Linked DNA regions of Chroococcidiopsis sp. TS-821. The protein of the gene in region 2 interacts with the protein of the main gene of each other region in a pairwise test. Links are inferred from orthologs where the notes say so. Each region holds a gene or a part of one and is shown on either strand. Other genes may lie near its edges.

Region 1 (4,852 bases), on a different replicon or contig from region 2:
CCTCACTTTTTGGAGAATTTTAACCGTGTTACTTTGTCTTAGCTGGCTCCAGGGCAGCAATTGCCACCATTATGATGGAGAATTAGAAAGAAAACCTGCTAACCCTCGTTTATTTTCTCTAGGAAAAATTATTGACGGATATGCCGTAGATGATGGCGAGGCGCTGCATTCTATTAAGAATAGACGAGAGCAGTAGTTCTCGCCCTTATGCAAAAGCTTATCGATTGCAAAAGTTGAATGGAGCAGTGCAAGAAACTCCCCTATCTCTAGGATACTTGGGTACGTGACAACGTTAAAGTAAAGAATACGTCTAGTGCATGCCTATGAGTCTTTCTGAGGGGGAGCGTTTTGTCATACTCGCGGAGATACCTGTGAAGAAGTGCTGAAAAATGCTCGAGAAGTGTTAGAGGTTGTGGTTGAATCGGCATAGAAGATGGTGAAACTTTGCCAGAACCTTTAACCGTAGGCAAGTCTTTTGAAGTGGCTTGAAGTACAATCTTTAATTCTCTGATTATAAAGTTTATGTCTTTCGTAGGTTTACATATTCATAGCGATTACAGCCTACTCGATGGTGCAAGTCAAATACCAGCACTCGTTGAGCGAGCTCATGAGTTAGGAATGAAAGCGATCGCACTTACCGATCATGGCGTGATGTATGGTGCGATCGAACTTATTAAAATTTGCCGAAATAAGAACGTCAAACCAATTATTGGCAATGAAATGTATGTCATTAATGGAGATATTGAGGAAAAGAAACGTCGTCCTCGCTATCACCAAGTTGTTTTAGCAAAAAACACAAAAGGTTACAAAAATCTTGTTAAGTTAACAACAATCTCGCACTTGAAAGGTATTCAAGGCAAAGGAATTTTCTCGCGTCCTTGTATCAACAAAGAGCTATTAAAAGAGTATCGTGAAGGATTAATTGTTACGAGCGCTTGTCTAGGAGGAGAGGTTCCGCAAGCGATTTTGCGAGGAAGATTAGACATTGCACGTAAAGTTGCACAAGAATATAAAGATATCTTTGGAGATGATTACTATCTAGAAATTCAAGATCACGGTTCGCAAGAAGACAGAATTGTTAATGTTGAAATCGTTAAAATTGCCCGAGAATTAGGAATTAAATTTATTGCGACAAACGATTCGCATTATATTTCTTGCTTTGATGTAGAAGCCCATGACGCGTTGTTGTGCATTCAGACAGGAAAATTAATTTCGGAAGACAACCGCATGCGCTACAGCGGGACAGAGTATCTCAAATCAGCAGAAGAGATGAGTCAACTGTTTCGCGATCACCTACCCGATGACGCGATTCAAGAAGCGATCGCAACGACAGTAGAAATTGCTGACAAAGTAGAACCATACCATATCATGGGCGAACCGCGAATTCCCAATTATCCGGTTCCCGCAGGACACACCGCCGATACTTTTTTAGAAGAAGTCGTCTGGGAGGGAATGCTACAACGATTTAATCGGCGATCGCGTAATGAAATTGACCCCACATATAAAGAAAGGTTGGATTATGAACTAAAAATGATTCAACAAATGGGCTTTTCTACTTATTTTTTAGTTGTTTGGGACTATATTAAGTACGCGAGAGATAATCAAATTCCGGTTGGTCCTGGGCGAGGTTCGGCTGCTGGTTCTTTAGTTGCTTATGCTTTAAGAATTACAAATATTGACCCTGTTCATCATGGCTTGTTATTTGAGCGGTTTTTGAATCCTGAGCGTAAATCAATGCCGGATATTGATACAGATTTTTGTATCGAAAGGCGCGATGAAGTTATTGAATATGTTACGCGAAAATACGGAACAGAGCGAGTTGCTCAAATTATTACTTTTAACCGCTTGACTTCCAAAGCTGTCTTAAAAGACGTGGCGCGGGTACTAGATATTCCCTATGGTGAAGCCGATCGCATGGCGAAGCTGATTCCGGTTGTGCGGGGTAAACCAACTAAACTTTCTGTGATGATTTCTGATGCTACTCCAGCACCAGAATTTAAAGAAAAATATGAAAACGATCCCAAAGTCCGCCACTGGGTTGATATGGCAATTCGCATAGAAGGAACTAACAAAACCTTCGGCGTTCATGCAGCGGGAGTAGTCATTTCTTCTGAACCGCTAGACGAAATTGTTCCACTACAAAGAAACAATGATGGTTCAGTGATTACCCAGTATTTCATGGAAGACTTGGAATCGCTGGGATTACTGAAAATGGACTTTTTGGGATTGAAGAATTTAACACTCATTCAAAAAACCATTGAATTAATTAAACAAAATCAAAATATTGATATTGACCCCGACTATTTACCTTTGGAAGAAAGAAAGGTTCAAAAAATCTTAGCCAAGGGCGAAGTCAAAAAAATGCCAAGAGAAGTCGAAAAAACCTACAAAGTTCTTGAAGAAGGTGAACTTGAGGGGATTTTTCAACTTGAATCTTCGGGAATGCGACAAATTGTACGCGATTTAAAGCCTTCGTGTATCGAAGATATTTCTTCAATCTTAGCTTTGTATCGTCCTGGTCCTCTTGATGCTGGGCTGATTCCCAAATTTATCAACCGCAAGCACGGTCGCGAAGCAATAGAATACATCCATCCACTTTTAGAGCCAATTTTAAACGAAACTTACGCGGTCTTGGTGTATCAAGAACAAATCATGAAAATGGCTCAAGATTTGGCAGGATATTCCTTAGGACAAGCAGATTTGTTACGCCGCGCTATGGGTAAAAAGAAAGTTTCCGAGATGCAAAAACATCGAGAAGCTTTTGTGGATGGTGCAGCTAAAAATGGTGTCAGAAAGCAAGTGGCTGAAGAATTGTTCGACCAGATGGTCAAATTCGCAGAATACTGTTTTAATAAATCGCACTCGACGGCTTATGGTTATGTCACCTATCAAACTGCGTATTTAAAAGCAAACTATCCTGTCGAGTACATGGCAGCTCTGCTGACGGCAAACAGTGGCGATACCGATAAAATTCAAAAATACCTGTCTACGTGTCTGAATATGAATATTCAGATCGAGCCACCAGACATTAATCGCTCTGGCGTCGATTTTACACCGGTAGCAGGCAAAATTTTATTTGGCTTATCAGCTGTAAGAAATGTCGGACAAGGTGCGATCGCGTGTATTTTAGAAGCCCGTGAAAAGGGCGGTGAGTTTCAATCGCTCGCTGATTTGTGCGATCGCGTTGATTTACGCGCTGTCAACCGTCGTACTTTAGAAGCTTTGATTCATTGTGGTGCGTTTGACAAACTCGAAGCAAATCGCAAGCAACTGATTGCAGATCTTGATTTGGTAATCGACTGGGCGCAATCGCGGGCGAAAGATCGTGCTAGCGGTCAAGTTAATTTATTCGATTGGAGCGGGATAGCAAACAATGACAATAACACTAATTACGAATTAGCACCCAAAGCCCCACCCGTAGCAGACTATCCGCCAATGGAAAAACTGCGATGGGAAAAAGAACTTCTTGGTTTTTACGTTTCGGATCATCCGTTGAAGTCACTGCGAGCGCGTACGCGACTTTTATCACCGATCAGTTTATCCCAACTCGGCGATCAGCACGATCGTACTTTACTTTGTGCTGTCGTGATGTTGACCAGTATTAAACCAGTGGTCACTAAAAAAGGCGATCGCATGGCAATCTTACAAATCGAAGATTTAACCGGACAAACCGAAGCTGTTGTTTTTCCGAAAGCTTACGAACGAATTGGCACATCACTTGTAGCCGATGCCCAAATGGTAGTCTGGGGTAAAGTCGATCGGCGTGACGATCAACTTCAGTTGATTGTAGAGGATGCTGAACCGATTGAGACGGTACAGTTAGTTATGGTAGAACTCGATCCTCAACAAGCAGCGACGCTTGATTATCAACACCGTTTAAAAAGCATCTTGCAAGAACAGCTAGGAGAGAAAGACAAGGCAAAAATCCCAGTTCTGGCGTCTGTGAAATTGGGCGATCGCAGTCAATTAGTACGCTTTGGGCGACAGTTTTGGGTTCAAAACAGCCAAGAAACCGTCGAAATGCTCAAATCAGCTAGCTTTTCTGCTTATACACGACCAATTAGTCAAATATTAAGCTAAGTATTGATTGCCGCATGTTCTTTGCTAGTTGGTGGTTGAGCGTTGGTCGATCGACCATTAACAGCCCTGAGGCTATGTTTGTTCGCGTACCAACTTATAAAGTTTTTGTAAAGATCTTTCAGCTTTATGCTATTTAGAATACTAACTCTATTGAAATTTTAAGTAATTTTACTGGTAAAATGTCAGGAATGTGTAAAGTTACCAGGTATTGCGCGACAAAAACATGAAGATTTAGTAAAGATTTCTCGAAGATGGTGCGACGTTTTTGGTCGCTCTGTGAAGATTCAGTGAAGATTGCGCTCATAAGGCTATATTTACTCTCTGCATAGAGGAGTATCTACGTCAAAATACTACGTATGCCCTATCGGGTTATGTGAAATTAAGCTAACCATAATTGGTAAAACCTGAGCTTACGTCAAACAAAGATTATTTGGCGTGGCTGAGATCGACGGATTGAAAATGAGACATCAGCGATTCAAAACCTGAACTTATCTTACTTTTTTCAAAGCCGTAATCGTGGCTTACTCATCATGACACTGCCCTAAAAAATCAGCCAAAGCAGTATCAGCTATGTCAAATAATTAGGAATTTGTGATGCTAAACCTTGATTTTTCTTTTGCTCTTCCTAACACAATCCCAGATAAGGATGGTCAAGGCACCGGATTTACTTCTGTCAAAAAAAACAGTAGTGGAGATCAATACCAACCTAGTGATATCGATCTCGATACTGCTGCGAAAACTCTCACACTCACTGCAAATAAAGGCAGTAGTG
Region 2 (3,548 bases):
CAATCGCTATCAAATCATTCAGATGCTAGGTTCAGGTGGCTTTGGCGAAACCTTTCTAGCGGAAGATACGCATATGCCTTCACGCCGCCGATGTGTAATTAAGCAACTCAAACCGCTAGCGAACGATCCTAGCATGTATCAACTGATTCAACAGCGATTTCAGCGAGAAGCCGCAACGTTGGAAGCTTTAGGCGAAGGAAGTCCGCAAATTCCTAAGTTATACGCCTATTTCTCCGAACGCGGTCAGTTTTTTTTAGTTCAAGAGTGGATTCCAGGTCAAACACTCGCAAGTAAAGTCGCAACCGAAGGACCGCTAAACGAAAACATTGTCCGTGAAATTTTAGTTAGCTTACTGCAAGTATTGGATTACGTCCACAGTCAAGGAATTATTTATCGCGACATTAAACCTGACAATATTATTTTGCGCGAGTCTACTAACCAGCCTGTGCTGATTGATTTCGGCGCTGTCAAAGAAACAATGGCAACAGCGATCAATTCGCAAGGTAAAGTGACTCAGACAATGGTAATTGGCACTCCTGGGTTTATGTCACCAGAGCAAGCAGCAGGAAGACCTGTATATGCTAGCGATATTTATAGCTTGGGCTTAACAGCAATTTATCTGTTGACAGGAAAGCTACCTCAAGAGTTGGAAACGTCGTCGAATGAAGAAATTCTTTGGCAGCGCTATGTTCCCCATGTAAGTCCCAAGCTAGCCGCAGTTATTGGCAAAGCAGTTCAGTATCATCCGCGCGATCGCTACACAACTGCAATGAAGATGTTGGAAGATCTGCAGTCGATGAGCCGGATTGCCAATCATCATAAGCAAAAAGCAACGCTATTTATTCCTAGCAGTACTCGTCAGCGTACTGTCATAAGTCCAGCACCAACATCACCTGTTAGCGGGTATCCATCGCGAAAAAACAATTGGTTCATCTTGGCAATTGGTGGTTTACTTGCAGGAAGTTTAGCAGCGATCGCACTTTTTACAAGTTTTCGCCAACAACCTCAAGCAGCATTTGATGACCCAACACCGCCAGAAATTCCCGAACCTCCCGTTGCAGCAAGTCCAACACCAGAATTATCGCCATCACCTACCGCACCGCTGGTAGCGTCACCAACACTTCCTCCTGTAGAGTCTCCGACACCACCACCGCCACTATTTCCATCACCCACCGAGGAGGAACCTCTTGCGCAAACGCCAGTTCCAACGCAAGAACCACAAGAACCAGAAGTAACATCACCACCAGTCGAGGAGACACCACCTCCAACACCTTCACCGTCACCTGTTGCGTCCCCTCGTCCAGAAAATACAGCGCCCTCAGCCAATACTGCAAGAATTCCTGGATTTCCTACAGGTACCGCCGAAAGCCAAGTTCGAGCCACACTCGGCAATCCGACAAAAACAACTAGAGGTCTTTGGGGTAATACACGTGCGGCAATTTACGATATCAAGCCTAACCAAGTTACCCTAGGTTATCTATTTGACCGCAATTCTGGACGTCTGCGACAAACTGAGGTCTCTTTTGCGCAATCTGTCGGTACGCAAGTTATGCAAGAAACTTTGCAACAAATGTTAGATGGTAATGCTTCTGCTGAGATCAATGAAGGGCTACAGCAAGTTTATCAACGTCGTACCAATCGTTACTCGTTTAATACGGGTGAACTCAAAGGAGTCATCGAACGCAACGATCGCGATCGCATTTATATTGGCGTATGGGATGCGGACTTGCACTGAATCTCCTATAGCGGGGGTCAGAAGTTAGAGGGAAATCGGTACGAGCTTCGATACGAGTCCTAATTCTATTGACTAGAACTATACATAATACAAAAAATTGCGCTTGACTTGAAGCAACTGCGCTCTCAAAGGGCTACCCGCAAGGGAGCCCGCCGTAGACTTATTCATAAAATGTTACTCATAGCGTGCGCGACACACTTTGTCTGAATAGCTCCAACGGCAAGCGTAGAGCATCTGCGATCGCAGTGTTCTCCCCCAGCGTTGGGGGAGATTGAGAGAGGGCGAGAGCCGATCGGCTTAATTACTTGACAGTGACTTTCGCACCAGCTTCTTCCAGCTGCTTCTTCGCGTCTTCAGCCGCCTCTTTAGCTACAGCTTCTTTGATAGGCTTGGGTGTAGACTCTACCAAGTCTTTAGCTTCTTTTAGACCTAAACCGGTCAACGTACGTACGACTTTAAGAACTGCAATCTTCTTATCCGCAGGTACTTCATCCAGAATGACGTCAAACTCAGTTTGTTCTTCGACTTCCTCTGCAGGTGCAGCAGCAGCGGCGCCAGGCGCAGCCATCATCATCATACCACCCGCAGGTGCAGCAGCACTAACGCCAAAGGCTTCTTCGATTTGCTTGACTAACTCAGCAGCCTCTAGCAAAGTTAAAGACTTAAGTTGTTCTAGAATTTGGTCAGTTGCAGCAGACATTGATTAACTCCTGTAATGTTTAATTGTTTTCACAAAAATACAATTCAGTTTTAGCGAGCTATGCAGCATCGCTTTGGGCATCATTGTTTTTGTCTTTTTCTGAGATTGCTTGAATACTGCGACCCAGCGAAGCAGGAACTTCGTTGATTCCCACAGCAATCTTGGTTGCTAAAGCATTGATTGCTCCAGCAATTTGAGCAATCAGTTGTTCTTTGGATGGCAGGTCTGCAAGTGCTTTAATATCAGGCTCTTTGAGTATCCGACCTTCCATGACGCCGCCACGCAGTTGCGTTTTTTTGCTGGCTTTTTGGAAGTCTTGGTAAGCCTTGATGGCTCCACTAATGTCCTCTTTGACTAATAAAAAGGCAGAAGAACCCTGGAGAAATTCTGACATTGGCTGCCAGTTTTCCTGACCATCAATCGCAATACCCATGAAGGTATTTTTGGTTACTTTGCACGTTGTGCCTGTAGGACGCAGTCGCCGACGGAGATCGGTAATCTCGGCAACAGTGAGTCCTTGGTAATCTATGACAAGCGCTAGCTGCGACTGACTTAAACTTTCTTTTAGTTCAGCGACAATTGCTTGCTTGTTTTCTAGCGTTCTACCCATCTTTGTCTCACCTCCTTAAACTTGTGCGTAGCCTAATACTCAAAGCAAAAACCCCAGCTTTATCAGCCAGGGTTAAGCAGGTTATACCTCTACCGCCATGCCACTTGGTTCGCACAAGTGACATTTAAGCAATTGAGTTACAAACCTCGGCAGGGTATTAAGCTATGCAAGCTCCTGCTGTCTCTGGCTTTATCTATTTGATTTGAAAGGGTCAGAGTTCAGAGATTTAAGTACATCAACATTCTCTAACCTCTCTCTAAGCAGCTTCAGATTTCATGTCGCGTAGGGCATTAATATCAACTTGAATTGATGGTCCCATTGTTGCTGACACGAACATTGTCCGCCAGTAACGACCTTTGGCACCTGAAGGACGATTGCGGTCAATAGTCTCCTGCAAAGCCTTAAGATTCACCAATAAGTCTTCTGGTGAGAAGGATGCCTTACCAAACATAACATGAACAATTCCTGTGCGATCGGCACGAAACTCTAATTTACCTGCTTTG

Evidence for each region. The genes of interacting proteins can lie anywhere in the genome.
Region 1: the proteins of rplL (region 2) and B1A85_RS16810 interact in binary tests that used the Escherichia coli proteins (3 or more experiments, as listed by UniProt). The link is inferred for Chroococcidiopsis sp. TS-821 from one-to-one orthologs.

What each region holds. Positions count from the first base shown.
Region 1 is NZ_MVDI01000007.1:14,051-18,902, forward strand. The notes cover bases 165-4,280. They hold B1A85_RS16810 (DNA polymerase III subunit alpha), read left to right. Parts: upstream 165-522; coding sequence 523-4,080; downstream 4,081-4,280. Also shown: B1A85_RS16815 (Ig-like domain-containing protein), read left to right, coding at 4,675-4,852. UniProt on the Escherichia coli protein: DNA polymerase III is a complex, multichain enzyme responsible for most of the replicative synthesis in bacteria. This DNA polymerase also exhibits 3' to 5' exonuclease activity. The alpha chain is the DNA polymerase catalytic subunit.
Region 2 is NZ_MVDI01000008.1:157,510-161,057, forward strand. Bases 737-3,548 are described here. They hold rplL (50S ribosomal protein L7/L12), read right to left. Parts: upstream 2,436-3,548; coding sequence 2,037-2,435; downstream 737-2,036. Other genes in these bases: B1A85_RS18400 (serine/threonine-protein kinase), read left to right, coding at 737-1,735; rplJ (50S ribosomal protein L10), read right to left, coding at 2,494-3,045; rplA (50S ribosomal protein L1), read right to left, coding at 3,302-3,548. Also shown: more of B1A85_RS18400, read left to right, coding at 1-736. UniProt on the Escherichia coli protein: The binding site for several of the GTPase factors involved in protein synthesis (IF-2, EF-Tu, EF-G and RF3). Is thus essential for accurate translation.